DNA from 4 places in the Bradyrhizobium sp. SYSU BS000235 genome. Region 1 is predicted to be linked to each of the others. Evidence: predicted binding sites of a transcription regulator. Region 1 holds the regulator's gene; each other region holds the start of a gene.
The links. Region 1 encodes LexA, which represses DNA repair genes until DNA is damaged. Its sites were predicted from a motif close to TGTTCNNNNTGTGTTCNG; they were not measured.
Positions count from the first base shown of each region.

Region 2: a site for LexA is predicted at 2,635-2,652, ahead of ACP0KA_RS06645 (ribonuclease T2 family protein). Genes of this name have one in related genera too.
Region 3: a site for LexA is predicted at 2,924-2,941, ahead of ACP0KA_RS26550 (2'-5' RNA ligase family protein). Genes of this name have one in related genera too.
Region 4: a site for LexA is predicted at 4,135-4,152, ahead of ACP0KA_RS01520 (ImuA family protein). Genes of this name have one in related genera too.

Region 1 is NZ_JBMHJM010000001.1:5,086,026-5,093,653, reverse strand. It holds gene trpC (indole-3-glycerol phosphate synthase TrpC) at 1-467, shown strand, start outside; gene moaC (cyclic pyranopterin monophosphate synthase MoaC) at 470-985, shown strand; gene glp (gephyrin-like molybdotransferase Glp) at 1,006-2,214, shown strand; gene lexA (transcriptional repressor LexA) at 2,401-3,111, shown strand; gene ACP0KA_RS23965 (ComEC/Rec2 family competence protein) at 3,260-5,533, opposite strand; gene ACP0KA_RS23960 (glutamine--tRNA ligase/YqeY domain fusion protein) at 5,630-7,306, opposite strand; gene gltX (glutamate--tRNA ligase) at 7,502-7,628, shown strand, end outside.
Region 2 is NZ_JBMHJM010000001.1:1,434,510-1,442,137, reverse strand. It holds gene hisS (histidine--tRNA ligase) at 1-424, shown strand, start outside; gene ACP0KA_RS06670 (2-hydroxymuconate tautomerase) at 592-786, shown strand; gene ACP0KA_RS06665 (thioesterase family protein) at 783-1,199, shown strand; gene ACP0KA_RS06660 (hypothetical protein) at 1,301-1,519, shown strand; gene ACP0KA_RS06655 (hypothetical protein) at 1,528-1,842, opposite strand; gene ACP0KA_RS06650 (hypothetical protein) at 2,103-2,573, shown strand; gene ACP0KA_RS06645 (ribonuclease T2 family protein) at 2,828-3,463, shown strand; gene ACP0KA_RS06640 (23S rRNA (adenine(2030)-N(6))-methyltransferase RlmJ) at 3,634-4,497, shown strand; gene ACP0KA_RS06635 (cold-shock protein) at 4,771-4,986, shown strand; gene ACP0KA_RS06630 (outer membrane protein) at 5,351-5,980, opposite strand; gene uvrC (excinuclease ABC subunit UvrC) at 6,302-7,628, shown strand, end outside.
Region 3 is NZ_JBMHJM010000002.1:258,530-266,157, forward strand. It holds gene ACP0KA_RS26535 (calcium-binding protein) at 55-1,170, opposite strand; gene ACP0KA_RS26540 (ArsC family reductase) at 1,345-1,698, opposite strand; gene ACP0KA_RS26545 (VOC family protein) at 1,824-2,243, shown strand; gene ACP0KA_RS26550 (2'-5' RNA ligase family protein) at 2,315-2,923, opposite strand; gene ACP0KA_RS26555 (carboxymuconolactone decarboxylase family protein) at 3,033-3,380, opposite strand; gene ACP0KA_RS26560 (ArsR/SmtB family transcription factor) at 3,818-4,201, shown strand; gene ACP0KA_RS26565 (SRPBCC family protein) at 4,198-4,689, shown strand; gene ACP0KA_RS26570 (DUF3224 domain-containing protein) at 4,806-5,192, opposite strand; gene ACP0KA_RS26575 (Bug family tripartite tricarboxylate transporter substrate binding protein) at 5,426-6,466, opposite strand; gene ACP0KA_RS26580 (fumarylacetoacetate hydrolase family protein) at 6,494-7,405, opposite strand; gene ACP0KA_RS26585 (RidA family protein) at 7,515-7,628, opposite strand, start outside.
Region 4 is NZ_JBMHJM010000001.1:337,653-345,280, reverse strand. It holds gene ACP0KA_RS01540 (GMC family oxidoreductase) at 1-45, opposite strand, end outside; gene ACP0KA_RS01535 (M20 aminoacylase family protein) at 209-1,381, shown strand; gene ACP0KA_RS01530 (UdgX family uracil-DNA binding protein) at 1,401-2,831, opposite strand; gene ACP0KA_RS01525 (putative DNA modification/repair radical SAM protein) at 2,834-4,066, opposite strand; gene ACP0KA_RS01520 (ImuA family protein) at 4,211-4,987, shown strand; gene ACP0KA_RS01515 (DUF6504 family protein) at 4,887-6,491, shown strand; gene ACP0KA_RS01510 (error-prone DNA polymerase) at 6,488-7,628, shown strand, end outside.

The DNA.
Region 1 (7,628 bases):
TGCGCAAGGACTTCATGTACGACACCTATCAGGTGGCGGAAGCCCGCGCCTATGGCGCGGATTGCATTCTCATCATCCTGGCGGCTCTTGACGATGCGGCCGCGAAGGATATCGAGGATGCAGCGTTCGCTCACGGCATGGATGTGCTGCTCGAGGTTCACAACAGGGAAGAACTCGACCGCGCGCTGAAGCTCCGGTCGCCGCTGCTCGGCGTCAACAACCGGAATCTCCGGACCTTCGAGACCACGCTTGCCACCAGCGAGCAACTCGCTCCGATGATCCCGAAAGAGCGGATCATGGTCGGCGAAAGCGGCATCTTCACACCGGAAGATCTGTCACGGCTCGCGAAGGTCGGCATGTCGACGTTCCTCGTCGGTGAAAGCCTGATGCGTCAGACCGATGTCACCGCGGCGACGCAGACATTGCTCGCGCGCGACACCGCCCAACGCGCAACCGGGACCCGCTGAACGTGGCCAAGGCGTCAAACAAAGCGTCTAAGAAGAGCTCTGGCCTCACCCATATCGACGCCAAAGGCGAAGCGCGCATGGTCGATGTTTCGGCGAAGCCGGACACCGAGCGCGTTGCCGTCGCCGAAGGCCGCGTCATCATGACTCGCAAAACCCTTGACCTGATCGTCAAGGGCAACGCGGCCAAGGGCGATGTGCTCGGCACCGCCCGCGTCGCCGGCATCATGGCTGCGAAACGCACCTCCGAACTCATTCCGCTGTGCCATCCGCTCGCGCTGTCCAAAGTCGTGCTCGATATCGAGCCCGACGCCAAATTGCCGGGCTGTCACGTTCGCGCCACAGTGAAGGTCAAAGGCCCGACCGGTGTCGAAATGGAAGCACTGACCGCCGTTTCCGTCGCATGCCTGACGATCTACGATATGGTCAAAGCGGTCGAGCGAGGGATCCGAATCGAAGGCATCCACCTCGTGGAGAAAAAGGGCGGAAAGTCCGGCCATTACCTGGTGTCACCGCACTAGCCGGACGTGAGGATTTCATAATGGCACTGATGCCGGTCGCCGATGCGTATGCAGCCGTTCTCAAGGGCGCCGACGCACTTCCAGAAGAACTCGTGCCACTTGAAGAGGCTCACCACCGCACGCTGGCGCGCGACCTGCCGTCCCTGCGGACACAGCCACCGGCCGCGATGTCGGCGATGGACGGCTACGCCGTGCGCGCCGCCGACGCCGTGCTCGGCGCTCGTCTCAAGGTCATTGGCGAGGTCGCCGCCGGGCGGCCGCTCGAAGGAGCGCTCGCCGCAGGCGAAGCCGCGCGCATCTTCACGGGTGGCGTTGTACCGGATGGCGCCGATGCCGTCGTCATCCAGGAAGACACCGCCCGCGATGGCGACCTCGTCACGATCAACGAAGCGATCGAACTGGGCAAGAATATCCGCAAGGCCGGCATCGATTTCCGCGAAGGCGACATGCTGCTGAAAGGCGGTGCACGGCTTACGGATCGCGATCTGTCGCTGGCTGCCAGTATGAATCATCCAAAGCTTCCGGTGCGGCGCCGTCCAAAAGTGGCGATCCTGGCCACCGGCGACGAACTGGTGATGCCGGGTGAAACCCTTGCTCCGGGACAGATCGTCTACTCGAACGGCTTCGCTTTGCGTGCGCTCGTTCGCAGCGAAGGTGCCGAGGCGATTGATCTGGGCGTCGCGCACGACACACTCGAATCGACCACGGCAGGCATCAGCCGTGCGCGGGATCAGGGTGTCGATGTCCTGATCACCACAGGTGGTGCGTCCGTTGGCGATCACGACGTCGTCAAGCGCGCCCTTGAGCTCGAGGGCACCGACATGGCCTTCTGGCAAATCGCCTTGCGCCCTGGCAAACCGATGATGCACGGCCGGCTCGGCGCGATGCGCGTGTTAGGACTGCCGGGCAATCCGGTCTCGTCCTACATCTGCGCGTATCTATTCCTGGTGCCGCTCATCCGTGCCCTCTCCGGCCGCGCGATGGTCGATCATCACTTCGAGACGGCGACGCTGGGTCACGAGCTGGCTGCCAACGACAAACGGCAAGACTACCTTCGCGCCCGACTCACGACAGACAGCTCCGGTATGTCCACCGCGGTCGCAGTCGGCCATCAGGACAGCTCGCTCGTCGCCAATCTGTCGTCGGCCAATGCACTGATCATCAGGCCTCCGTTTGCTGCTCCTGCAGCGAAGGGATCGCCCTGCACCGTGCTCAGGCTTCCCGGCTGATCTGCAAAGCGCCCGACAGATTCTGGCTCCGTGCCGGATGGGTTCTTTAGTCTGTTGACCTAAAATTAACGATTGCAGAACACATATGGAACATATAGTGTTCGTTCATGATTTGTTTCGAGTGACTCGCTTGAAATAAAGAACAACGAGCCACTCCGATCACCGGGATATTTGGGGAGCATTTAGATGCTGACGCGCAAACAGTATGAGCTTTTGCGGTTCATCAATGAGCGGCTGAAAGAGGCCGGGGTTCCTCCCTCCTTCGACGAAATGAAGGATGCGCTGGATCTGCGTTCCAAGTCCGGCATCCACCGCCTGATTACGGCGCTGGAAGAGCGCGGCTTCATCCGGCGCCTCGCCAACCGCGCCCGCGCCATCGAAGTCATCAAGCTGCCTGAGCTGGGCGCCAACGGCGGCGGCAACGCGCGTCGCGGCTTCACCCCCAGCGTCATCGAGGGCAACCTCGGGAAGATCCGCACCAGCACACCGTCGACCACTGAGGACGACACCAGCTTCCCGGTGGCCGTGCCCGTCATGGGCCGGATCGCAGCCGGTACGCCGATTGAAGCTCTGCAGACCCGCAGCCACACCATCAGCGTCCCGCCGGACATGCTTGGCTCCGGCGAGCACTATGCTCTGGAAGTCCGCGGCGACTCCATGGTGGAAGCAGGCATTCTCGACGGTGACACCGTGCTCATCCAGCGCAACGAAAGCGCAGACACCGGCGACATCGTCGTGGCGCTCATTGATGAGGAAGAAGCCACGCTCAAGCGGTTCCGGCGTCGCGGCGCCTCGATCGCACTGGAGCCGGCGAACGCCGCCTACGAGGTCCGCATCCTGCCGCCGAACCGCGTCCGCATCCAGGGCAAGCTGATCGGGCTGTACCGGAAGTACTAAGCTGGGTTTCCGGGTCCACGCGCGCCCGGAATGACCGCCATGAGCGGTCTTCCCGACGATCGCGTGACACCCTGGCGCAGCCGACCGGAAGACTGCCGCGGCGCGCGTTCGCCGAAGGCGGCTTTAACGGAAATACTGTGAGCCGGGGTCAGTCATCCGGCTGCAGATCGGTCTCTGCCGGCGTGGCATCGACGGGCGCAGGTCGACCTGAGGTTGCCCTTGAGGGTTGAGCATCCAGCTCCGCCTCGGGCACAGCAGGCGACCACGGGCGATCCGTGCCGCGCGGTTTGGATGCGGTGATGCTGTAGCCGTTTTGCGTTTTGTAGAGCGCAAGCGTTCCTTGCCGTTGCAGGACGTTCCGCTCGAGCACCAATGCCTTGCAGTCCGATGGCGGCTGCCGTGTGGTCACGATGACGGCGGCGCGCCCACAGTCGTCTGCAAAAGCTCCTGGTGATCTACTCAGCGCAACAAAGGCGCCATCGCCGGCCTGAACAACGCAACCGGCGTCGTCACACGACACGCCATCCGCTGTCGAAGCTTCACCTGCGGTCCGTGCATCGGCATCCGCGGTCAGCCATTCCCGCACGAGAAAGGCGTCCTTGCGGGTTTGCATCAAGCGAAGCTGCCCGTCTTTGCCGCGAACGCCCACACTGTGGCCGTCACTCGAGACAAGGATATCCGGCTGCGGTGCCGCCACGGCGCATACAGCGGCGATCACCACAAGTCCCGCCCCCGTCCAGCGCAACGGCGAGCGCAGCAATCCCATGGCGATGATGCCGGCGCTCATGGCCAGTAACGGGCCGGTCCCAAATGCCGCCATATGGCCGATGGCGCCCGGAAGCGCTGCCACCCACTGCGATACCGTGATCATCCAGCCGATGCCGAAGTCCATCATCCGCCAGAACATGCCATCAAATCCAAATGGCATGGCGATCAATCCGAGCAATCCGGCTGGCATCACCAGTGCCGAGACCACCGGCATCGCCGCGAGATTGGCGAGCACGCCGTAGGGTGTGATGCGATGAAAATGGAATGCCGCGTAAGGCATCGTCGCAAGCCCCGCGATCAGCGACGCTAGCATCAGCACGATTAGTTCGCGCCCGCCCCACAAGGCAGCCCGCGCGACGCGTGAATTGTCCGGCGAAGCAAACAGGTTGGGCATGCCGACCTGCACCAGCGCAACAAGCCCGAGTGTGGCGGCAAACGACATCTGAAAACTAGGATGGACAAGCGCTTCCGGCGACGCCACCAGCACAATCATCGCGGCGACGGCAAGGGTCCGGAACGTCACCGCGCGGCGATCGACCATGATGGCGATCAACACCACCGCGGTCATGAAAAACGATCGTCGTGTGGCAACTTCAGCCCCCGACAAGAGCAGATAAAAGGCCGCGGCGGCGAGTGCCGCAGCCGCAGACCATTTCTTGATTGGAAATGTGACGGTCAGTGACGGAAACAGCGCAAGCAGCGCACGCACGGCGAAGAACACGACGCCGGCGACAACGGCCATGTGATAGCCGGAAATCGACAGCACGTGCCCGAGGCCGGAAATAAACATCGCGTCATTCACCGGCCCAGAGATCGCATCACGCCGCCCCGTCAGCAGCGCTGTCGCGATGGCACGCGAGTCACCGCTCAGCACGGTCCGTATCCGGCCATCGATCGCGTCACGCATGTTCTGCATCGCGGTCGCGTAGCGCAGATACGCCCCGCCCGCGCGCGGCGGCTCGACCGTCTTGATCGCGCCCATCACAAAGCCCGACGCGCCGATCCCCTGAAAATACATGTCGCGTCCGAAATCGTAAGCGCCTGGCCGCAACGGCGACAATGGCGGCAACAGCCGCGCCTTCAGTTCGACGAAGCTGCCGACCGCAGGCGCCGTGCCTTTCTTGACGGACAATCGCACACGCTCAAGCCTGGTTGGATTGCGCGGCGCCTCTATCGCTTCCACGCGCAGGATGAACCGATCCGTGCGTTCGCGCTCCTCGCGGGTTTCGACAAATCCCTTGATGGCCACGGAGAATGCGGGAGCCGCGAGCACCTCGTGCGCGACGCGCGCTGTCCGAAGCGTGGCGGTGGCAAAGCCGGCAGCGACCGCTGCGGCGAGAACCATCACTGCAAAGGCACGATGCTTGCGCGCGAGATAAGCCGCTCCGCAGAGCGCGATCGCCACAGCTGCGGTAACCGACGGCACCGGCTCGCGCTCTGCGGCGAAATAGGCCGCGATCCCTGCGCCGAATGCGATCGGCACCCAGGGCAACACGCGGCCCGGCCCAGTCTCAGCGCGAACCCAGGTGCTGAGCGCCGATCCGACATGGCTCCAAAGACTGAGGCCGGAAGGACCAGCCGAGACGGGCAATACTGGATTGTGCGTGGGCCAGGTGGTTACCCGGCCCTGCGCGTGCCGCTCATCCTGAGCCAACCTGGACACCACGCCACCCTACCCGAAGAGTAGTCCTGGAGAAGAATGCTACCCGAGGATGTGGCGAAGCGAACCGTGAACGGATGCGGAATCCGTTTATCCTTCAGAAGCAACCTTGGCCCAGGTATCGCGCAAGCCCACTGTGCGGTTGAACACGAGCTTGCCCGGCGTGGAGTCGCGGTCACGGCAGAAATAGCCCTGCCGTTCGAACTGCATCGCGGCAGGGTCATTGTCGCCTGCGAGCGCCGGTTCGACCACGGATCCGGTGAGAACTTCCAGCGACTCCGGATTGATCTGCTCGGCAAAATTCGCGGCGTCCGGCTGCGGCGCTGAGAACAGCAGACTGTAGAGCCGCACCTCCGCGGGCACGCCCTCTGTCGCGCTGACCCAGTGGATCGTCGCCTTCACCTTGCGCCCGTCCGGCGCGTTGCCGCCCCGCGTGGCAGGATCGTAGGTACAGCGCAGCTCGACGACCTCGCCATTCGCGTCCTTGATCACCTCCTTGCAGGTGATGAAGTACGCATAGCGCAGCCGCACTTCGCGCCCCGGTGCGAGACGGAAGAACTTCTTCGGCGGATCTTCCATGAAGTCGTCGCGCTCGATGTAGAGCTCGCGTCCGAAAGGAATCTGGCGCACGCCCAATGATGGATCGTCAGGATGATTGACGGCCTCAAGCAATTCCGACGGACCTTCCGGATAGTTCTCGATCACCACCTTCAACGGCTTCAGCACCGCCATGCGGCGCTGTGCTGTCCTGTTGAGGGTCTCGCGGATGGCAAAGTCGAACATGCCGATGTCGACGGTGCTGTTGGCCTTGGCCACACCGATGCGCTTGACGAATTCGCGCAAAGCCTCGGCGGGCACGCCACGGCGGCGCAGGCCTGCCAGTGTCGGCATACGCGGATCGTCCCACGCCGAGACATGCCCGTCGCGGACCAGCTGGGTCAGGACACGCTTCGACAGCAGCGTATGAGTGACGTTGAGACGCGCGAACTCATACTGCCGCGGATGGGACGGGACCGGGAGATTGTCCAGGAACCAGTCGTAGAGCGGCCGGTGATCCGCGAACTCCAGCGTGCAGATCGAGTGCGTGATGTTCTCGATGGCATCCGACTGGCCGTGGGCGAAATCGTAGCTCGGATAGATATTCCACTCCCGCCCCGTCCGCGGGTGATGCGCGTGCAGAATGCGATACAGCACCGGGTCTCGCATGTTGATGTTGCCCGACGTCATATCGATCTTGGCGCGCAGCACGCGTGTGCCGTTTGGAAACTCGCCGGCGCGCATCCGCGCGAACAGGTCGAGATTTTCCTCCACCGAGCGGTCGCGGAACGGGCTGTTCTGGCCGGGCTCGGTCAGCGTGCCGCGGGTCAGCCGGATTTCTGCCTGGGACTGGTCGTCCACATAGGCCTTGCCGGAGCGGATCAGGTCCTGCGCCCAGGCATAAAGCTGCTCGAAATAGTCGGACGCGTAGAAGAGGTTCGTCCCCCAGTCGAAGCCCAGCCAACGCACGTCGCGTTCGATCGCGTCGATATACTCCTGCTCTTCCTTGGCCGGGTTGGTGTCGTCGAACCGCAAATGGCAGCGTCCGCCGAACTCCTGCGCGAGGCCGAAGTTCAGAAAGATCGACTTGGCGTGGCCGAGATGCAGATAGCCGTTCGGCTCCGGCGGAAAGCGCGTCACCACACCGCTATGTTTGCCGGAAGCCAAGTCCGCAGCGACGATGTCGCGGATGAAATCGCGGCCTTCGTCGAGCACCGATTCGTCAGTCATTGTTTACCTTTCGAGTTGGCTCTATGTGCCAAATCTGGGGGGCTACGCCAAGTACCGGCTACCGGTACCTTCGGCCGCCGGTTCCGGCACGGCCGGCTCGGCCCATGTCTGTATAGGCCACCATTCTCGTGGCGGATTTCTGCCGTTGTGATACACGCGCGCAAAAGCTCTCCTGAAAGGCCGATTGACCAGTCCATGACCCAACCCGTTGTCACCCGCTTCGCGCCCTCCCCGACCGGATTCCTGCATATCGGAGGCGCCAGAACGGCCCTGTTCAACTGGCTCTATGCGCATGGTCGGGGTGGGAAGATGCTGCTCCGGA
Region 2 (7,628 bases), 3.7 Mb from region 1:
GCAGGCGGCGCTGACACTGCTTGGAAAGATCGACACGACGCCCGAGCATGGTCCGGTCGTCGTGGTCGTGATGGATCGCAATGAGATCGCGCAGTATCAGGCGTTTGTCGCGACACTTCGCAATGCAGGCATCCGCGCTGAACTCTATCTCGGCAATCCGAAGAATAATCTGGGCGTGCAGTTCAAATACGCCGACAGGCGCAATTCACCTTGCGTTGTCATCCAGGGTGGTGATGAGAAGGCGAAGGGCGAAGTTCAGGTCAAGGACTTGATCCTGGGTGCCGAGATTGCCGGCCTCTCCAGCGACCGCGACGACTATCGCCAGAAGCAAGCTGAAGCGCAATTCGCCGCGAAGGAGAGCGAGTTGGTGGACGCAGTGCGCAAGGTTCTTGCACGTCACAACGTCACCTGGGCGAAGAAATAGCTGTACGACAAACAACGTTGCGCAAGGCCGTTCGATACAGCGGCAACGCCCGGTCCGTTCTCACGTCGAAGTGAGCTGAACGTAAGACAGTTGACAAGTTTCGCGATCACCTGAAGTTTTGCATTCAAGCGGTCACATGAAGTGGCTGCGTTCAACTGGAGGACATGATGCCCGAGGTCACAATCAATTTGGCAGCCGGCCGCACGGACGAGCAGAAGAAGGGCATGATGCTCGATATCACCCAGGCGCTGGTGAAGAACCTCGGCGTCGATGCGGAAGCCGTGGTGATCCAGATCAATGAAGCGCAGCTCAATAACAAGATGAAGGGCGGCAAGACCTTCATCGAGCGCCAGAAAAAGTGAGCGCGGACAAAGCGGGCTCAGGCGTGCTTGATCGCGTTTCCGTCGGCGAGACCGGCGAAAAGATCGTCACCGTCACACACGATATGACGGTGGCGCATTTCTTATCGACCATGCCGGCCGTCTATGCCACGCCGATCATGATCCTGCATATGGAGATGGCGTCGACGTCCATCATCGCGAAACATCTGCCGGAGGGGCATGTCAGCGTCGGAATGGAAGTGAATGTCCGGCATCTGGCTGCAACGCCGGTCGGTGGGCAGGTGCGTGTGACAGCGCGCGTGCTTCAGGTCGATCCCAAAAGCGTGTTGTTCGAGGTGGAAGCCTGGGACGGGGATCGCAAAATCGGGGATGGCACCCATCGGCGCGGCGTGGTGAACGTCGCTGCGTTCGAAAAGAGGTTGGGGGCTCGTTAGAAAGCCCGCAAGCTCACGGATATCTGATCGCTTTGCTTGGGCGTTGATTGTAGATAAGTGCCGAAGGGCGCCGGATTGCGCCGCTTTGACGAGGACGTCCCATGCGAAAGTTATTGATCGCTCTCGCTATCATGCTGGTCTCGGCGCAGGCCCATGCCCAAATGGGCGGCGGCAAGCATCGCGGCGGCGGCAGGCAGACTTCGGCCGGTGACGCGGACAAGCAGAAGCGTATGGCCAAGGAAGAAGCCGCAGCCAAAGCCGCGATGAAAACAGTGCCGGATTCGACAGAGAAATACGATCCGTGGAAAATCGGAAAATGAAGCGTGGCTCAGTAAGCCACGCGCAGGGGACGGCTCAGATGACCGGGGCGCACCCAGACGCATGAGAAGGAAATATAGCCGCCGTAACGCGCGTCCGAGCTGATGAGCTTTACGCCTTTGCCGTAGCGGGCACAGTGATCAACGGCGAGCCCCTTGATGTCCACGCCTTGCTGGTAAAGCGAGTAGGAGATGATGCCGCCGGTGTCATTGCCCTTGAAGGGAGGGACGGTGTCGACCCAACTGAACAGGTCGTCTGCCCGCGCCGTACCGGACAAAGCCACGACGCATGCCGCAGCCAAAATCGCCAATCCTGTGGTCCGCATCGTCTTCTCCAATCGCCATCTGCCGGCACTCTCTCGCAACAGCAGGCTCATCAGGCTCTAAACATCGGTTGCGTATTATGACAGCAAAACCAGCGTCCGATTTGCGCAACACGCACAGGGACCATAAAGCCACCGGGCCGACATGGAAAGAACACGCGCGTTCTCAGCGGGGGATGGCTGATAAGTGTTGCCGCGCTGCACTTGACCCCATGCCGGCTTCGCGGCACTTTCCGCCGCAACAACATTCGGTGGATCGCGCCATGCGCCAGTTTTTCTCGATAGTCCGGAAATCCAGCTTCGTCGCCATTTTGGCTGCGCTTGTCGGTTTCATGTCACTTAGCCAGCCGGTCCAAGCGGCGAATATTTTTGAGAAGGGCTTCTGGCTGTCCGGCCCGCGCTACGATGGCGTAGTGGGCGATTGCTACCAGGCCCTCCAGACGATTTCTTCGCGTTTCGCGGAAAAAGAGCGGAAGTTCTGGAATTCCAACCTCGAAATCACCGGCTATGCCCATGTGCGTGAGACCGCTTTTCACCCGTGGGCAAATGACACCATTCCGCGCCGCTTCTGCTCCGCCAGCGCGATGCTGAATGATGGCAAGGCGCGGCAGGTGTACTATTCCGTGATTGAGGACGGCGGGTTCGCCGGTTTCGATTCGGGCGTCGAGTGGTGCGTGGTCGGTCTCGACCGCAATTGGGCCTACAATCCGCGCTGCAGGGCCGCCCGGCCGTAAGCTTTCCTCGCCCATAGCCGATGATGTCGGTCGCCGCTCCATATCGTGGGGCGGCGATTTTTGTTCTTGGAATGTTCTTGAAAATTGTTCCGGGTCTGATTAGGCTCGCGCCAGATTAGGTAGGGGGCGTAAAGATGACCGGATCGATGGCCGCACACGTTGCGGGGGACGGCAAACCCAGGCGTCTCGGCGGGCGGTTGTTCGGGACGGTGCTTCAGTCGGGATTGGTCGCGGCGCTGCTGGTGCTCGCGGGGATGGCTGGCAGCGATATCGCCCGGGCCCAGGATCATCGCCAGAATGCTCCCGGCGAATTCGATTTCTACGTGTTGTCACTGTCCTGGTCGCCGTCGTTCTGCGAGGCGGCAGGGGAGCAACGCAACTCCAGCCGCGGCGTTCAGACCCAGTGCAAGGGACGGCCTTATTCGTTCGTGGTCCACGGACTTTGGCCGCAATACGAACGCGGCTTTCCGAATTACTGCCAGAGACCCGCGCCGCGACTGGCGCGCAATGTGATGTCGTCGATGCTCGATCTCATGCCGGCGTCTGGGCTGATCTATAACGAATGGGACAAGCACGGCACCTGTTCCGGGCTTGGCGCTCGCGCGTATTTCGAAACGATCCGCAAAGCTCGTGCGGCGGTGAAAATTCCGGCCGAGTATCTGGACCTCTCCGATCCGCTCACGGTCGCCCCTGCGGCGATTGAGGAAGCGTTCATCAAGGTCAATCCCGGTCTCAGCAGCTCGGCGATCTCCGTGACTTGCGACAGCCGCCGTCTCAGCGAAGTGCGCATTTGCATGAGCAAGGATCTGCAATTTCGCGCGTGTGAGGAAATCGATCGCCGCGCCTGCCGTCGGGACAGTGTGCTGATGCCGCCGGTGCGCGGCGGATAGCCCGCGATCAGGAGCCCTGGTCGCATATGTGTTCGACGCGGGGCTCCCGTGCCTTAAATCCGGGCACATCCTTAGTCTGGTGCGGTCTATTTTCACCGCTCGTCTGACAGGATACGGGTCGATGCTATCCCTGCGTTACTTTCGCGCGCTGATGTCGTAACTGTCGTGGCATGAACTATCGCCACGCCTTTCATGCCGGAAATTTCGCTGACGTGATCAAGCACATCACGCTGGCCCGCATCCTGACCTATTTGCACGAGAAGCCTGCCGCGTTTCGCGTGATCGATACCCACGCCGGGGCAGGTCTTTATGACCTCACCAGTGACGAAGCCGAACGTGGCGGCGAATGGCGGACAGGCATCGCGCGGCTGATGCAGGCGCGGCTGTCGGACGCCGTGATGACCCTCGTCTCGCCCTATCTCGATATCGTGCGTGCCTTCAATCCCCAGCGTGACCTCACTGCTTATCCCGGTTCGCCCCTGATCGCCCGGGCCCTGTTGCGCCCGCAGGATCGCCTTGTCGCTTGTGAGCTTGAACCGACGGCGCGCAAGCACCTCATCCGTGCGTTGCATCGCGATCCTCAAGGACGCGTCGTGGACCTTGATGGCTGGACGGCACTTCCCGCCTTCGTGCCGCCGAATGAACGGCGCGGGCTGGTGCTGATCGATCCGCCTTTTGAGAGCCGCGACGAGTTTACGCGGCTTGCGGATGGGTTTGCGGCAGCCCATGGAAAATGGCCGACCGGCATTTACATGCTGTGGTACCCGATCAAGGAGCGGCGCGCTGTCGAGGCACTCGCTGATCGTGTCGCGCGGATTGCGAACGCCGGTGGGGGAAGCGATGCCAAATGCCTGCGCGTGGAATTCAGTGTGGCACCGCAAACTGCGGACTCAGGGCTGGTCTCGACCGGCCTCCTGATCGTCAATCCGCCATGGACCCTGGCGGCCGAATTGAAGACGATCCTGCACGAACTGGAAAAGCCGCTGGGGCAGGGCGGCGCGGGGCGCTTTCGCGTGGACGCACTCCGGGGCTGATCGGCATCCCCCATTTGGGTATGCCCGGGATTTGCGCACCTGAACCGAGATCAAAAGCGCCGTAGTCAATGTGATACGAACCGTATTATGCTGGTCATGTGATGGCTGGCTTTACGTCCCGCGCCCGCAAATGGGGGCGGCGGAATGACGAGGCTTCGAGCGTACTCCGGTTTTCCCGGACTGCTCCAGGCCGAGGCCTTCCGGCAGGTGAATGTCCGGTCAGGCTGCTGCGTGTTAGCGCAACGGCGGTGCAATGCGGGGAGGAGTTTCCCGATGGCCATGACGGGGACGGTCAAGTTTTTCAATGCAGAACGTGGTTATGGATTCATCAAACCGGATGACGGCGGTCGTGATGTGTTTGTGCACATCACTGCGGTCGAGCGTGCCGGGTTGAAGAATCTGGCGGAAGGACAGCGCATCACTTTCGAGGTCGAGCCCGATAAAAAGGGCAAGGGACCGAAAGCGGTTGATCTGGTGGTTTCGTCCTAAGCCTGGACTAGTGTGGCGGTTCTGAAGTCCGCATCATTCGTGCGGCGAGTCCGTAATGCGGACTTCAGAACCGCCACACTAGAACAATAGCGTGCAAGAGACCTCCGATGCCGAAGTTCGCAGACGAACGAGCGGCGGAATGATGCGAACTTCGGAATCGAGACTCTAGCGCGTACACGATTGCAGGTGGATTGCCGCGTCGTCGCGTCGATGGCGCGCGGCATTTCACTCCCTGCATTTCATTCCCTGCAACTCGTTTAATGGCATCCATTTGATTGCCGCCATTTGGACGCACGAACGCTGTTGCTCTAACAAAAATCCCGGGCACTGCCCGGGATTTGAAAGCTGTGAAGTGGATGCGTGATCAGAACCGATAGTTCACGCCCACGCGCAGCGTGTTGAATTCGTAGCCGTTGGGCATGCCGGTGATCGAGAAATTCCTGTCGGACAGGTCCACATAAAGGTATTCGATCTTGGCGGACCAGCGTTGGTTGAGAGCAATTTCGGCACCGACGCCCAGCGTCCATCCGAGTCCCGTGTGGCTCTCCGAAAGGAGAAAGCTCTCGCCCTTCAGCCCGCCGAATGCGAGACCACCGGTACCGTAGAGCAGGACGTTGTTGAAGGCATAGCCGACGCGGCCGCGCGCGGTGCCGAACCATGGGTTGGAGAACTTCCAGGGCGCGAATGTGTCCTCCGCGCCATTGATCTGAAGGTCGCCTTCGATACCGAAGACCAATGCGCCAGACTGCCAGTTATAGCCGGCCTGAATGCCGCCGAGCACGCCTGCCGGCTTGGTGGCGTTGTGGGTGATGTCACCCCAAGCGTATCCGATGTTGCCGCCGATATAGGGGCCCATCCAGCTGTTGGAGAGGGGTTGGCTGACGGTGTAAGGCTGCTGGGCATAGGGCCGGCTGCCGTAAATGTCCGCTGCCTGTGCAGATGCCGACATGCAAATCGCGGCGAGGATTGCTCCGCTAAACGCCGTTTTACTCATACTTACTTCCCTCACGCACGTGCCCGGAATTGCCGGGGTTAGATCATCTGCAGGAGCAGCCAGGCTGCCGTGGCGGGTCCGTCATGGTTACGGAATTCCACCTTTTCTGTGTAAAATTTATCGAGAGTTTTACGTTAAGCGCTCGTTAACGCGGGTTGCCGCCCCATTAACGTCCCTAAAAAAGTGTTAAAAGCTGTTGTGCCACAGCCCCTTCGCGGCGTGTCTTTGCAATCTGTCTTTGACCGGCGTTGGGCGCGACATAGGCTTTTCCGTGCACGCCCTGCGCTGGATGAATCCGCCCGCCGTACATAAATTCCGCTCATGACTCACGACACCACTGACCCGTCACAGCCGAAGGATCCGGCGTTCCAGACACAACCGCGGGACCTTGCATCAGGGAACTTGGGTGGTCAGGACGTCGATCCCGCCACGATGTCTGCCGACCCGGCGTCTACGGACGAGGACGACGAGGGTCGCCTGCCGGAGCAGGTTGACGACGATTCTGATGAGCTTGCATCGGAAGGCACGCTGGCGGCCGGCCGTGCCGCCATCGAACGCGCGGTGAAACTCGCGCCGACATCGGCCGGCGTCTATCGCATGCTGAACGCTGCGAACGATGTGCTGTATGTCGGCAAAGCCAAGAGCGTCAAAAAACGGCTGTCATCTTATGCGCGGCCGACCGGTCATCCCGCACGAATCGCGCGAATGATTGCGGCGACAGTCGCGGTGGAAATCATTTCGACTGCGACCGAAACCGAAGCCCTATTGCTTGAAGCCAATCTGATCAAGCAATTGCGTCCGCGTTTCAACGTGCTGCTGCGCGACGACAAGTCGTTCCCTTATATTCTGATCACGGGCGATCACTGGGCCCCCCAGATTCTCAAGCATCGCGGCGCTCAAACGCGGCCGGGCCGTTACTTTGGGCCGTTCGCATCGGTGGGCGCGGTGAACCGCACCATTACAGCGCTGCAGCGCGCGTTCCTTGTGCGCTCATGCACGGATTCGTTCTTCGAAAGCCGGACGCGACCCTGCCTGCTGTATCAAATCAAGCGTTGTGCCGGCCCTTGCACAGGCGAGGTCGACTTTCCCGGCTACACCGAACTGGTGCGCGAAGCGAACGACTTTCTCTCCGGGCGCAGCCGCGCCGTGAAGGAACTGCTTGCGGCCGAGATGGAGAAGGCGTCGAACGACCTCGAATTCGAGCGTGCGGCGCTCTATCGCGACCGTTTGGCTGCGCTATCGGCGATTCAATCGCAGCAGGGCATCAATCCGCGCACCGTGGAGGAGGCCGATGTGTTCGCCCTCCATCAGGAAGGTGGATACTCCTGCGTCGAAGTGTTTTTCTTCCGCACCGGACAGAACTGGGGCAACCGTGCCTATTTCCCCCGTGCCGACAAATCGCTGCCGCCGGAGGAAGTGCTTGGTTCATTCCTGTCGCAATTCTACGACGACAAGCCTCCGCCGAGGCAGATTCTGCTCTCGCATCGCGTCGAGGATCAGGAATTGCTCGCCGAGGCACTGAGTGTGAAGGCGGGGTTCAAGGTCGAGGTGGCGACACCGCAACGCGGCGAGAAGAAAGAACTCGTCGCGCATGCATTGACCAATGCGCGCGAGGCCTTAGGACGCAAGCTCGCCGACACCGCGACGC
Region 3 (7,628 bases), on a different contig from region 1:
TTATTCTAGACCTGCCACACTGCGACCGGCCCCCTTGTTCATAAGTACGGGGCTTCAACCGACCTGCAGGTTCGTTCCGTCTGCGAAAGCCAAAGTGACGGGCCCGGAACCGAAACCGACATTCAGTGCGAGCTGATCGGCTCCGTCATTGAAAGAAAGCGTCGCAACGCCGTCCGACACGGAGACCTGCATCTTGTCCGCAGTCAAACCGTCGCCGAGTTGAACTGTGATATCGCGGCCGGCGTAAATGGTGTCCTTCCCGTCACCAGCGTTGAAAATGATGGTGGACCCACGATCAGCACGAATAACATCATCGCCGGCACCTCCGACAACGACCGTTCCGTTGTCCGCATTGATCGCATCATTGCCGGCACCGCCGTCGACAAAACCGCCCACGGTGGCAGAGATAGTATCATCTCCATCTCCGCCGCTGGCCCTGCTGTTGCTCCACACGCTGATGGTGTCGTTGCCCGCGCCGCCGTCTACCTGGCTGTCGGACCATGCGCTGATCTTGTCATCGCCGGCCCCACCGCTGACCTGACTGTTAGACCAAGCATTGATGGCGTCGTTGCCGTCGCCTCCGTCAACACGTGTGTCGGACCATGCCTTGATCACGTCATCGCCCGCGCCGCCGCTGACCTGGCTGTCAGACCAGGCGCTCATGATGTCATTACCACTGCCGCCGCTGCTGACGGTGTTGCTCCAAGCCCTAATCATATCGTTGCCGTCGCCACCTTCGACGACGCTGTCTGACCACACATCGACCCGATCGTTACCCGCACCTGCGTAAACGCCGGATCCCGACCACGCTCTGACGGAGTCGTTCCCTGCCCCGCTGTCAACCACGCTACCCGACCAGACATCGATGGCGTCGTCGCCATCTCCACTGTCGACGAGGCTACCGCTCCAACCCGCCAGCGCGTCGTTGCCGTCGGTTCCTTCGATGTGCGTCATGCCAAACTCTTGCAAGTGCATCAGAAACGATTGCACCACCGGAGATTGGCCGATGCTGTTCTTTGTAGGAGTTGCCCCCGTGGTCAGCCCAAGAATGGCAGCGGCTGTCGCTTCCTGCGACGTAACCGGGGCTGCCTGGAGGACGTTGGGAGCTGCGGGAGGTTGTGGCGTCATCCACCAGACACCAGCGAAAGCACGGTTCGTAAAGATATTCATGGCAGACCAATCCTTGATAATGCCGAACACTACACAGCTGATGGATGCAATCCATCAACGGCACAATGAAAGGTTGCTTCCAAGAATTCCTTAACCGGCCGCCACAAACGTCACGAACGAGGTGCGACAAACCACCCCACCCCCCCCCTACCCGCCGGCAAAGTCGAGTGAAGCCTACTTCCCAACCATCTTTTCATAGATTTCCGGCTTGAATCCGACCAACAAGCGTCCACGGCCGATATCGAGCACCGGCCGTTTGATCATGGACGGTTGCGCCACCATCAACGCCAGCGCCTTCTTCTCAGTCAGGCCCTCTTTCTCGTCATCAGGAAGCTTGCGGAATGTCGTTCCGGCCCGGTTGAGCAGCGTCTCCCAACCGACTTCCTTGCTCCATGTTGCCAGACGATCTTTCTCGATGCCCACGGCCTTGTAATCATGAAAGCTGTAACCGACGCCGTGCTTGTCGAGCCATGCACGGGCCTTCTTCATCGTATCGCAGTTCTTGATGCCGTAGATCGTAATGGTCACTTGAGAGGCGCCCTTCGTTTGCCTGATATGATTTAAGTGCAGAATGCAGCCGCGCACTTCGAGCCCCTTCGGACTCAAACAGCATACCACTTTAGCAAATCGACTTATCGCTCCCAAAGAGGACAATGACCATGACGGCCAATACCGCGAATGCGAATCCCCCGACAAAGGGCGGCCTTGTCACTTATCTGCAAGTTGATGGTGCGATGAAGGCCGCCGACTTTTATCAGCGCGCCTTTGGCGCCGAGGTGGCTGCAGCTCATCCCGTCGATGACAAGGGGCGCACGATGCACGTCCATCTCTACATCAACGGCTCGTCTCTGATGCTGGGCGATGCCTATCCTGAACATGGCCATCCGCTGCAGAAGCCGCAGGCATTCAACCTGACGCTTCAGGTCGACGACATCGACACCTGGTGGAAACGCGCCATCGATGCCGGTGCTGAGATGGTAATGCCCGTGGCCGATATGTTTTGGGGCGACCGCTACGGCCAGCTTCGCGACCCGTTCGGTATTCTCTGGGCGATGAACCAGCGCAAAGCCTAATTCAGTCACAAGAAACGGCAGCTATTCACAGACTGCCGTTTTTCAAATCGATACGCACCAACCACTCGCATTCATCGCAAGGGCCATCGCGCAAGATGGATGTGTTCATTGCGGCCGGGCCCTCGACCGCGAAGGCTGTAAATAAGCACCAGGTTATTCACAGGCCAACGCACTGCCTCGACGGCGCGTTCTTCGATGATCTGCCGGTCGTAGGACAACGTCATGTGTGGCTTAAACCGCCGGTCGACCCATCTATTGAGGCCTACTCTCGCCATCTCGCGACCAAGAGCTCGGTGCAACTCCATAAGCGCAGCGATCTCGCCGCCGGGCAGTACGACAAAAGGATGTGTTCTGTCGTTGCGCGGAAACGTCAACGCGCGATCTAAGATCATTTCAAAGCCCGATGCAGAAATCTCCGTCGCGGCCCTACACGCTGCAGCAACTATTTCGTTCGGAGGTTCGGAGTAAGCGCCAAGACTGTGCATTGAAATATGAAGGCATCTCGGAGATAACGGGCGCCCTCCTAAACCCACGTCTGCGCGCAATCGATCAATAACGTTTACAATCCGAAGCCGGCTTGCAACCGGCGGGACGAGCGCGAAAAACAAACCATTCGGCGGTCCCCGCTCAAATCCGGGAAAAGAAAGTTGCTCGGACATGATACGCACTCCGATATACATAAGAACAAAACAAGAACATAATGACGCAACCAAGGCAACCCGCACGGCACAAAAAAAACCGGTCCGGACGGGCCGGATCGGTGATCACACACGAGTTATGTTTTCGGCTTCAGGCTTCGCCGGCGGCGTCGAACGCGTCCATTGTTCTTGTCGAATAAACAAGAGCCGCACCGGCATTGACACTGATTGCAACACCGAGCGCCTCGGCGATCTCTTCCTTGGTCGCACCCTGCTTGCGAGCCTCGGCGGCATGCACAGTGATACATCCGTCGCAACGCAGGCTCACAGCCACTGCTAGCGCGATTAACTCACGCGTTTTCGCGTCCAGCCGCCCTGTCTTGGCTCCGGCGCCACCGAGCGTGGCATAACCTTTCACCGTATCCGGACTGAGTTTGGCGATTTCACCAACACCGGCAACAACTTGCTGGCGATATGTATTCCAATCGTACATGCGCATGGCAGGCCCCTTACGTTTCCAACGGATAGGAGATTAGTCCTTACCGGACCGATCGTTGATGCCCGCTCAGCGCAACCCGATGACCAAGCGGATCATTTTCGGGAGAAGGACCGCCGGCTGACTGCCCCTCGCCCTTATCTGATCACGTCCGCTTTGCCCTGCGCGCATCAATGCGACGATACGTCTTCGGAAGCCATTGCGAGGGATCCGAGGCCTGCTGCTCAAGGCCGCGACCGGCCGTTGCTATTCCATTGTCGCATCATCCAATACTTAGGAATTGACCTAAGTATTTCCTCGTGCTTATACCCCGCATGCGAACTTCGGAGTCGGAACGCCAGGACGCGCAGTCTCGGAAGCCTTGGCGGAAACTGCGCGCTATTTGTCCGATCCGCGGGAGCCGATGGTGACATCACGTGGCTCGCTTGAGGAGTATTGCGGTGACACCACAAAAAAATGACGGCGCACGAAGACGCAGCCGCGGAACACCCAACCCGGCTGTCGTGGACCGCGTCTTTCGCGCGCTATCGGACCCGACGCGACGTGACGTTCTGGAACGGCTGACGCATCGGCCAGCGTCAACGAGCGAACTCGCAGCGCGCTATGACATGGCCCTGCCCTCCTTCCTGGAGCACCTCAAATTGCTCGAAGGGAGCGGACTCGTGCGGTCGAGCAAAGCCGGGCGCACACGCACCTATGAACTCGCCCCTGAGCAAATGAAGATTGCCGAGGACTGGCTCGGCCGACAGCGCAAGCTCTGGGAACGGCGCTTTGATCAATTCGACAGCTACTTGATGAAACTGAAGGAGGAAGAATCCAAATGACATCACCCATCATCAAAATCGACCCTAAACTGGATTTGGTGCTTGAACGCGAGATCGACGTGCCGGTCGAACTCGCTTGGAAAGCTTGGACAACGCCGGAACATCTGCGCCAATGGTTTGCGCCGAAGCCTTGGTCGATCACCTCATGCGATCTGGATTTGCGTCCGGGCGGAGCGCTCAATTTCGTCATGCGTTCGCCGGAAGGACAAGAGTACCCGAACACCCAATGCTATCTCGAAGTGACGCCGTTTGAGCGGCTGGTCCTCACAGACACGATGCAAGGCGGTTACAGGCCATCCGCCCGACCGTTCTTCACCGCGGTTGTCGAGTTCAACAGAAACGGATCAGGGACGCGCTACAAAGCGGTTGCCATTCATGGCAACGACGAATCCCGCAAGAAGCACGAGGAGATGGGTTTCCACGGCGGCTGGGGCACTGTGCTGACCCAAATGGTTGACTACATCAAGGCAGGAGATGTGCGGGGCTAGTCCGAAATCCGCGGCAACAAAACACAGCGAGTGAGACTGGCAGGCGCACAAAGCGCCTGCCACTTACGTGGTGCGGATGAACCGCAAGCCGCTTTGAATGCTGAAGGCAACGCCGCTTACCGCGGCAGCGTGTACTGGAAGGTGTAGAAGTGTTTACCGCCCTCGATCTTGATTGCCATCGAGCCGGTAAGCCCGACCAGATCGTCAGTGGCCGAGTCCGGTACCACAGTCACCGACAAGGTTGGCGTGCCTTTGTCCATCGTTCCGCTGTGCTGAAGCGCGAAAGTTCCGCTCTTCCCCGCAAGAGTGCCTGATACTCGCTCCATAGCGACGTAGCCAGCCGACCCGTTCACTGACGTGCGAACGGCAAGCATTTGACCTGTGCTGCTGCCGGAAAGATCGCCGCGAAATGTTTTGCTGATCGCCATACTACCGACAACGGCATCGGCAGCTCCAATCGGGGTGAGCTGAACATCAAATTCTCCAGTCGCGATCTGATCCATCACATTGTCCTCTTGCTTGAAGGACGTCTGCGACGGTCGAACTCACCCGACAGCGAGTGCGGTACCAGCCAGATCGAAGAACGTCTTCCGATTATCCGCGTTCATTTGCCTTGCCGTGCACCGATTGACAACAGCCGCCTGATGACAATGCCTTGATCCTTCAACGCGGACTATGAAATTGGCATGACAAGATAGCGTTCTTGGCAATACGCGGCCTGGTCATTCACTGACGTCTACTTCAGGCTGCCGGCGACCGACGGGAGCGCCAACGCTTGCCCGTATTTCGCATCTTCGGCTTTCAGGTAGTCGGCATACTCGGCTTGCGTTGAACCAATCGGGTCAATGCCCAGCAGCCGCAGCTTCGCCTGCACCTCGGGCTCCTTGAGTGCAGCGCGAATTGCTGCATTCCACTTGTCGATGATTGGCTGCGGCGTGCCGGAGCGCAACATCACGCCGTAGAACGAGCGGGAGGTGAAGTCCTTCATGCCAAGCTCCTGAAGCGTCGGCACGTCCGGCAATTCCGGCGAACGCTTCGACCCGGCGATCGCGAGAACTCGCAGATTGTCAGACTTCAAGCTCTCGTCGACATGGTCAGCGAACATGGCATCGACATGCCCTCCAAGCAGATCAGTCATCGCCGGCGCATTACCCTTATAGGGAACGTGCGTCATGTTCAGACCAAGCCGGTTCAGAAACAGCTCGAAGCCAAGATGGGACGACGAGCCGGCGCCGAACGACGCAAAGGTGGCGTTGCCGTTCCTGGACTTCACCCAGGCGACGAACTCAGCAAACGTCTTGACCGGCAGCTTCGCACTCACCACGAGAACGTGGTCCGACGAAGCGGCAAGCGACACCGGCACAAAATCCTTCTGCGGATCGTAAGACAGATTGGGCATCATCCGCGCCGAGATGATGAAGCTCGCCGTGTTGACATACACGGTGTAGCCGTCGGCCGGAGCCCTTGCCACCGTTGCCGAAGCGATCGTCGTGCCGCCACCTGTTCTGTTTTCCGGAACGATGGTCGCTTTCCACTCCGCGGCAATGGCGTCGGCAAGCGTGCGGCCTGTGACGTCCGTGCCGCCTCCGGGGGCCAGAGGAATGATCAGCTTGATCGGCCGGTCCGGATAGGTCTCTGCCTGGGCTCCCGTGGAGGTCATCGCGATTGAAGACGCCAAGACTGCAAGGGCCGCCGCGAGAACCAGCTTCCGTCTGAACGTGGTGCGTGGGCTGATAGCTTTTGTCGTTCCCTTTGGCTGAATGATTTGCTTCGCCATCTTCGCCCCCAATGTGAGTTGACCTTGTTAAGACATCCTCGACGCAGCGATGCGGTTCGTCAGCACGCCGATTCCGCCGATTTCGCATTGCACAACATCTCCCGGGACCAGGAAGCTCGGAGGCTGTCGTGCGTAGCCGACGCCGGAGGGCGTACCCGTCGCGATGATGTCGCCCGCCTCGAGCGTCATGCCGCGGGATAAATCCGCGATGATCCGCGGCAGATCGAAGATCATCTGCGCCGTCGTCGCTTCCTGGCGAATCTCGCCATTCACGGACAACCGGATCGTCAGTTTCTGCGGATCGGAGATCTCCTCACGGTGGACGATCCATGGACCAAAGGGACATGAGGAATCGAGGCCCTTGCCCTTGAACCACTGATCATGTCGGCGCTGCAGATCGCGGGCAGTGAGATCGTTGATGATCGAATAGCCGAAGATATGATCCAGCGCATCGCGAGGTGCGATATTGCGGCCGGTCTTCCCGATGATCACGGCGAGCTCGACTTCATAGTCGAGCTTTTCCATGACGTCCGGCTGGAAGGGAATCTCCGCATCTGGCCCCACCACTGCCGTCGGCGGCTTGGTGAAGAACTGGGGATACTCCGGGAGCTTGAGTTCGAGACCTCGGGCGCTGTAGCCCTCTGCGACGTGCTCCACGTAGTTTCGACCGACGCAGAAGACGTTCTTGGCAGGCCGGGGGATCGGCGCCAGAAGGCGGCAGCGGGACGCGTCGATCAGCGCGCCCTTCAGAGAGTTTCCGCTATCGAGAACCTGCTTCAGGATGCCGATGGTTTTGTCGTTGTTCGCAACGATCGACAGCACGCTCGCGAAAAGGATGCGGTCGGCCGCGGGGACGACCTGCTCGATGTCGAGAATGCCGTCATCAAGCCACAGTCCCGGCCTCGCCCTGCCCTCAAGTTCAAAAGTCACAAATTTCATAAGACGTCCCATGTGCGAAAGAATTGGGGCCGAGCGATGCTCGCCCGATCGACGTCGCAGATCATCCGCAGCGCTTCGAGTCTGATGGCGTGCGGCATCGCCGATCATCTCAAGAGGCAGAAGGCTTGGCGTGCGGCACATAAGCAACGGCCTCGATTTCAACCAAAATGTCGGGCCGCATGACTTCCGCGCGAAAGCACGTGCTGATCGTCGCTGACGAGCG
Region 4 (7,628 bases), 4.7 Mb from region 1:
GCCAACAACAATGTAATCGAAATCTCCCTCGAGGCGTTTCGCCATATTCTGTCCTGCATCTCTTATTCGGTTTCTTGAACAGTTTATGACCTCAGCAGGCCCTCGCTGTACAGTCCGAACCTGTGCAATTCCACTTTGCGCAGATATTGGGTCTGTCGCACGCGCATGGTAGCTTTATTGTCCCTGATCCGATCGAGAGGTTTCCATCGTGCCCATCGTCAACCGCGTCGCCGATCTGCAAGCTGATATCATGGGCTGGCGCCGCGATCTGCATGCGCATCCCGAACTCATGTACGACGTGCACCGCACGGCAGCCTTCGTTGCCGATCGCCTGCGCGAATTTGGCTGCGACGAGGTTGCAACCGGTTTGGGGCGCACCGGCGTGGTCGGCGTGATCAAAGGGCGTAAGCCCGCGAATGGCGGCCTGAAGGCGATTGGACTGCGCGCGGATATGGACGCGCTGCCAATCGAGGAGGAAACCGGGGTCGAGTACCAATCGACCGTGCCCGGCAAAATGCACGCCTGCGGCCATGATGGCCACACGGCGATGCTGCTCGGCGCCGCGCGTTATCTGGCGGAGACGCGCAATTTCGCCGGCGACGCGGTGGTGATTTTTCAGCCGGCGGAAGAGGGCGGTGCCGGTGCCGCCGCGATGATCAAGGACGGTCTGATGGACCGTTTCAATGTCGAACAGGTCTATGGCATGCACAACAGTCCCGGCATGGCGGTCGGCACGTTTGCGACACGTGTGGGCCCAACCATGGCGGCGACCGATCACGTCAACATCTCCATCGAAGGTGTTGGTGGCCACGCCGCGCGTCCGCACAAGAGCATCGACTCGGTGTTGGTGGGGGCTCAGCTCATTACGGCGCTGCAATCGGTGGTGTCGCGCAGCGTCGATCCACTGGACGCCGCAGTGCTTTCGATCTGTGAGTTTCACGCCGGCAATGCGCGCAACGTCATTCCGCAGACTGCGGAACTCAAAGGAACGGTTCGATCGTTGACGCCTGAAGTCAGGGATTTGGTTGAACAGCGCGTTCGCGAGGTGGTTGCAGGTGTTGCGCAGCTTTCCGGCGCCAAGATCACCCTCGACTATGAGCGAAGCTATCCGGTGCTGGTCAATCATGCCGCTGAAACCGATATCGCCGCGCGCGTAGCCACGGAGATCGTCGGTGAGGACAAGGTCAGCACCGACATTCCGCCGGTGATGGGCGCCGAGGACTTCGCTTATATGGTGGAAGCTCGGCCTGGCGCTTTCATCTTCATCGGGAACGGTGACAGCGCCGGCCTGCATCACCCGGCTTACAATTTTAACGACGATGCCATCGTGTACGGTTCGTCCTACTGGATCAAGCTGGTCGAGACGCAGCTCGCGGGCTGAGTCTGTCGTCTGCTTGTGATCAGGCGGCGTGGCGTCTGCGTAAGAAGGATGCCGCGATCTTGAGGTCCTCCACGAACGCTTCGTATTCGCGTTCCTTGGCATCGGCATCAGGCAGGCGCAGCAGATAGGACGGGTGAACCGTCACCAGTGCCTTGGCGTCTTCCAGGTCGATCAAATGGCCGCGGTTCTTGCCGATCGGCGTGATCTTGCCGAACACGCTTTGCGCCGCGGTCGCTCCCATGGCCACCACGAGCAGCGGCTTGATCACGGCCCGTTCGCGCTCATACCACTGCCGGCAAGCCTTGATCTCGGGCGTGCTCGGCTTTTGGTGCAGCCGGATCTTGCCGCGCGGCACGAACTTGAAATGTTTCACCGCATTGGTGACGTAGACTTTGTCTCGCTCGATGCCGGCATCTTCCAGGGCGCGGTTGAGGACCTGACCTGCCGGCCCCACAAACGGCTTGCCCGCCAGATCTTCCTTGTCGCCCGGCTGCTCGCCCACCAGCATGATCGGTGCGTGGCGAGGGCCTTCGCCGAACACGGTCTGGGTTGCATCCTTCCAGAGGTGGCAGGCGCGGCAATCGGCGGCTTCTGCCCGCAGCGCTGTCAGATTGTCTTGCGCCGGATGCTTGGCCATTGGAACTTCTTTTCGCTGTTGAGAGGGCCGTGGCTCAGGGGCGTCGCGTGCGATCATCGCCTGCGTCGTGCGTGACGCCTTTTGGATCAACGGATCAATCAGCGAAGCCTCGGGAAGGTTCCGCCAGTATTTCCGCGGCATCTCAGTCTGCATGGCTTTGATCTTCAATCGCGCGGGATTGAAAATGCTGGCGTAATAAGTGCGCCAAATGTCTTCGAGCGGATCGCTCGACGGCGCATCGGTTTTTCTCGCGCCTTCCGTGAAGATGGTCCGGTGACCATCCCAGTGGGCACAGCGCTCTGGCGTCAGGATGGACCAGGGAATATCGCAGAAGCGTCGTTCGAAGAACGGAGCGGCGAGCTCGACAATATGATGGGTGGGCTCGAACCACGCGACAAAGCGGCTGTCGCGACCGTCGCCGAATTCCCGGAAGCGAACAAAGGCATGCATCTTGTGCTCATCGCGGCGAACATCTTTCACCAGCGATCGCAGGCGGGACATATCAGCATCCGTGGAGACCTCAAGTAGATCGGGGCATCGGCGCAGGCGCCAGAGCACTCGGTAAAGCAGGCCAAACCGGTCAGGCGTTTGATGGAGGATGGCGGTCTGGGCAAGCTCAACAAAGGCGGCAGGCACGTTGAAGGTTGCACCCTGTTCAATCTCGGGGAGGCGCGTAGGTTGAAACAGGCTGAGGTCCTGGTTTGCAACGCTCCAGGTGACGTCTTCTGGAGCCACGTTGTTCAGCGCGAGGGCGCGTGCAGCTTCACGCCAGCCCTGAAAATCGATGTCATGATTGAGAGCGATCACGTGCAATGTCAGAATCCGAATCCGAGTTGCGTTGCCCGCGGACGAAACAATTCGACGAGCCGCTTGCTATCGAGCAAAGACGCCGCAGGCCTGTGATCAGCGAGAAGGATGAAAGGGAGAGCCTTGTTCCGCGGAACGTTCAGCCGTGCGAGATCAGCCGCGCGGAGATGTGTAAACCGGCGCGCGGTCATGATGCGGTCGACGGTTTTGACTCCGAAGCCCGGCACGCGTAGCAGATCTTCACGGCTTGCACGATTGACATCGAGCGGGAAACGGTCGCGGTGGCGAAGCGCCCAGGCCAGTTTCGGATCGATGTCGAGCGGCAGCATGCCGCCTTCGAGCGGATTGGTGATCTCGCCGATGTCGAAGCCATAAAAGCGCATCAGCCAGTCGGCCTGATAGAGCCGGTGCTCGCGAACCAGAGGTGGAGCCTGTAACGGAAGGCCACGGCTTGCGTCCGGGATCGGACTGAAGGCTGAATAATAGACGCGCTTGAGTTGATACGAACTGTAGAGATTGGCGCTGGTCTCGAGGATCGTTTGATCGTTCGAGCTATCGGCGCCGATAATCATCTGCGTGCTTTGACCCGCCGGTGCAAAGCGCTGGGCATGCTTGCTCGACTTATTCTCTTTCGCCTCGTCGAGTTTGAGCCGCAGCCGTCCCATGGTGCGGCGGATGGCGCGCACGTCTTTCTCCGGCGCAAGCTTTGTCAAACTGGTTTCGGTCGGAACCTCGATGTTGATGCTGAGACGGTCAGCGTACTTGCCGGCTTCCGCGATCAAAGCGTCATCAGCTTCAGGGATTGTCTTGAGGTGAATGTAGCCGCGGAAGTGATGATCCTCACGCAGGCTCTTCGCCACCCGCACAACCTGCTCCATGGTGTAGTTGGGGCTGCGGATGATGCCGGAGGAGAGAAACAGGCCCTCGATGTAATTGCGGCGATAGAAGTCCAGCGTCAGTTTGACCGCTTCCTCGACCGTAAACCGCGCGCGTTGCACATTCGAGGAGGCGCGATTGATGCAGTAAAGGCAGTCGTAGTTGCAGGCGTTGGTGAGAAGGATTTTCAGCAGCGAAATGCACCGGCCGTCCGGCGCATAAGAATGACAAATGCCCATGCCCGCGTCGGTCGATCCCATGCCTTTGCCGTCGCGGCTGTCCCGCGTTTCGGTTCCACTGGAGGCGCAGGAGGCGTCGTACTTGGCGGCATCCGCCAAAATGGCCAGTTTTGCTTGCACATCCATTCCTGATCTCTTTGTTTTGACTACCGAAAATGAACCGGTTGACTCATCCCCGGCTCTTAGCTTTATATTAGAACATATCATGAACAAATAAGCCCGTCATTCGTTCAATCGGCGGTGACGATTTTCAAATGTCAGGAGCGGCGCATGACCAGCGCACGCATGAGCACACTCGCGTCTCTGCGAAAGACCATCGGCCGTCTCGAAGGCGAAACGGACGGCTTGGTGCGCGTGGCGTTGGGTCATACCGATGCGGATGCAATGCTTCAGGGAGGTCTGGTGCGCGGTGCGCTGCATGAGGTGTTCGCCGAAGGCGGGCGCAACGCAACGGCGGCGACCGGCTTCATTGCAGGGCTTGCTCATCGCCTGGCGGGACGACGGCCGCTGCTCTGGGTGCGGCAGGATTTTGCGGAGATCGAATCCGGTGCGTTGTCGCTGGGAGGCTTGGCTGCGCTGGGCCTGGACCCGCGCTTGCTGGTCGTCGTCAGGGCTGGGGATGCAGAAAACGCGTTGCGTGTCACGGCCGATGCGCTTGCGTGTGATGCCCTCGGCGCGGTTGTCCTCGATGTCTGGGGCGAGGTGCGTCAGTTTGATCTGGTTGCGAGCCGCAAGCTGACGCTCACCGCACGGACATCAAACGTCACATGCCTTGTGCTGCGCACGGCGGCCATGCCTGCGACCAGCACGGCGGAAACGCGCTGGCTGGTGCGTGGCGTGCCGTCGCCGATGGCAACCGAAGCATGGGGCGCGCCGATACTTGATGCCGAACTTGTTCGCAATCGTCACGGCCAGACCGGACGATGGATCATGGAGTGGAAATGTGATGAGGGCCTCTTCCGTGAACAGGCGTCGTATTCTCAGCCTGTGGCTGCCGCGCCTGCCTACCGACAGGTTGAAACGGCTGCCAGGCGGCGTGCTGGATGATGATCGTCCCTGCGTCGTTGTTGGCAAGCTCAACAACGCCCTGCAGGTCAGAGCGCTGAACGACGCAGCCGCGCGTATCGGGCTTGAAGAGGGCCTGCCGCTCGCCAATGCACGCGCGATCGATCCTGACGTGCAGGTCTTTGATCTCGACGAGACTGCGGATGCCAGATTGCTGGAAGACATTGCCGATTGGTGTGATCGGTTTACACCACTGGTGGCGCTGGATCCGCCGTTTGGCCTGTTTCTCGACATCAGCGGATGTGCGCATCTGTTCGGTGGCGAAGCCGCCATGCTGCGCACCATCTGCACCTCGTTCCAGCAGCAAGACTTTATCATCAATGCAGCGATTGCCGGAACGGCGGTCTGCGCCCGCACGCTGACGCAGGCCGCGCGAACCTGTATCGTTGAGGATGGCAAAGAGGCTGAGGCGGTCAGTGCGCTGTCGGTGTTTGCTCTCCGCGCCGATGATGCCATCACGCGAGGGCTGCGACGTGCCGGGCTCAAGACCATTGGTGATGTGGCGTCGCGCGCCCCGCATGAGCTGAGCGCACGTTTCGGTGCGGCTTTCACGGATCTTTTGCAGCAGGCCTTAGGGCAGGGCGACGCGCCGATCTCGCCGCGCAAGCCCTTGCCTGATTTCGTGGTCGAGAGGCGCTTTGCAGAGCCCGTTGCCACCGATGGCGTGATTGCATCTGTTCTATCGAACCTCGCCGAGATGCTGGTCCAAGCGATGGACAAGCAAGGCAAGGGGGCGCGCCGGCTGGAGGCGAGCTTCTTCCGCACCGATGGCGTGGTGCGCATCATCGCAGTGGATGCAGGACGTCCCGTAACCAAAGCAGCGATGATGAACCGTCTGTTCCGCGAGCGGCTGGATGCCTTGGCGGATCCGCTCGATCCTGGGTTTGGTTTCGATCTCATCCGTCTGTCTGCGAGCCATGTTGAAATTGTCGTGCAAGAGCAGCGTGATTTCGACACGCGTGTTCAAGAGAACGACGAAGTTGCGGCGCTGATCGACCGTATATCGGCACGTATCGGTAGCCAGCGTGTCGTGGTGCATCTGCCGCAGGACACGCATATTCCTGAACATGCGGAAATGGCTTTACCTGCGCAGCAGCACCTGACGGCGGCCTCTATCGCGGAATGGCCCGCGCGCGTGGAGGGCGAGCCACCGCTGCGTCCGTTACGGTTATTTGAAAAACCAGAACCTATCGATGCGCCTTTTGCGACTGTGCCGGATGGTCCGCCGCGCCGCTTCATCTGGCGTCGTGCCACCCACACGGTGGTAAGGGTGGAAGGTCCTGAGCGCATCGCCATGGAATGGTGGCAGCACGAGGGGGAAGCTTTGACGCGCGATTATTTCCGGGTCGAGGATGAGGAGGGGCTGCGTTTCTGGATTTATCGCGATGGGCTTTATAACGAGATCGCCACACCGGATAGCGAGACCGCCCCGGAAAAGAATAAGCCCGTTTCGCCGAAATGGTTCATGCATGGATTGTTCGCATGACGGCTTATGCGGAAATCGGCATCACCACCAATTTTTCGTTCCTGCGCGGCGGATCGCATCCGCAGGATTATGTCCATGAAGCCAGCGACCTTGGAATTCCCGTCATTGGCATTGCCGACCGCAACACGCTGGCAGGCGTGGTCCGTGCCTACACCGAGTTGAGCAATCCAGAGGTTGAACATAAGCCGAAATTGTTGATCGGTTCGCGTCTCGTGTTCATGGACGGGACGCCGGACATTCTTGTCTATCCGCGTGATCGCGCGGCTTATGGTCGCCTCTGTCAGTTGCTGACTGTCGGCAAACGAAGGGCGGATAAAGGCGAATGCGAGCTTTATCTCGGCGACTTGCTGGAATTTTCCGAAGGCCAGCTTTTGGTTCTGACGTTGCCGCATCACTTCGATGTCGCGCAGACGCTGAAAACCCTCGATCGGTTAAAGCGCAGCGGTGCGGATGGAGTATGGTTGGCTGCAAGCCTGATTTATCGCGGTGATGACAAGCGGCGTCTGGCAAGGCTGCAGCGGATCGCCGCCACGGCGCGTGTGCCGCTGCTCGCAACCAACGAAGTCCTTTATCACAATCCAGCACGTAGACCGTTGCAGGACGTGCTGACGTGCATTCTCGAAAAAACCACCATCCATGCCATTGGCAAAAAGCTTCAAGCCAATGCCGAGCGCCATATGAAGTCAGGGGCGGAGATGGCGCGGTTGTTCCGCGATGCGCCGGAAGCGATCGAAGAGACCATGCGTTTCTCCGATCGCATCAACTTCACGCTTGAAGAATTGAAATACCAGTATCCTGATGAGCCGGTGCCACCCGGTAAGACGGCACAGCAGCATCTTGAAGATCTGACCCGGGAAGGCGCCCAAACCTATTATGGCGAAAAAACTCCACCTGATGTGCAGAAAGCCCTGGAGAAAGAACTCGCGCTGATCCGCAAGCTCGACTACGCGCATTACTTTCTCACCGTGCATGACATCGTGCGTCACGCCCGCAACGAAGGCATTCTGTGTCAGGGGCGGGGATCGGCAGCAAATTCTGCCGTGTGCTATGTGCTTGGGATCACCTCTGTCGATCCAACCAAGGTTGATCTGCTGTTCGAGCGCTTCCTCTCGGAAGAACGTCGAGAGCCTCCCGATA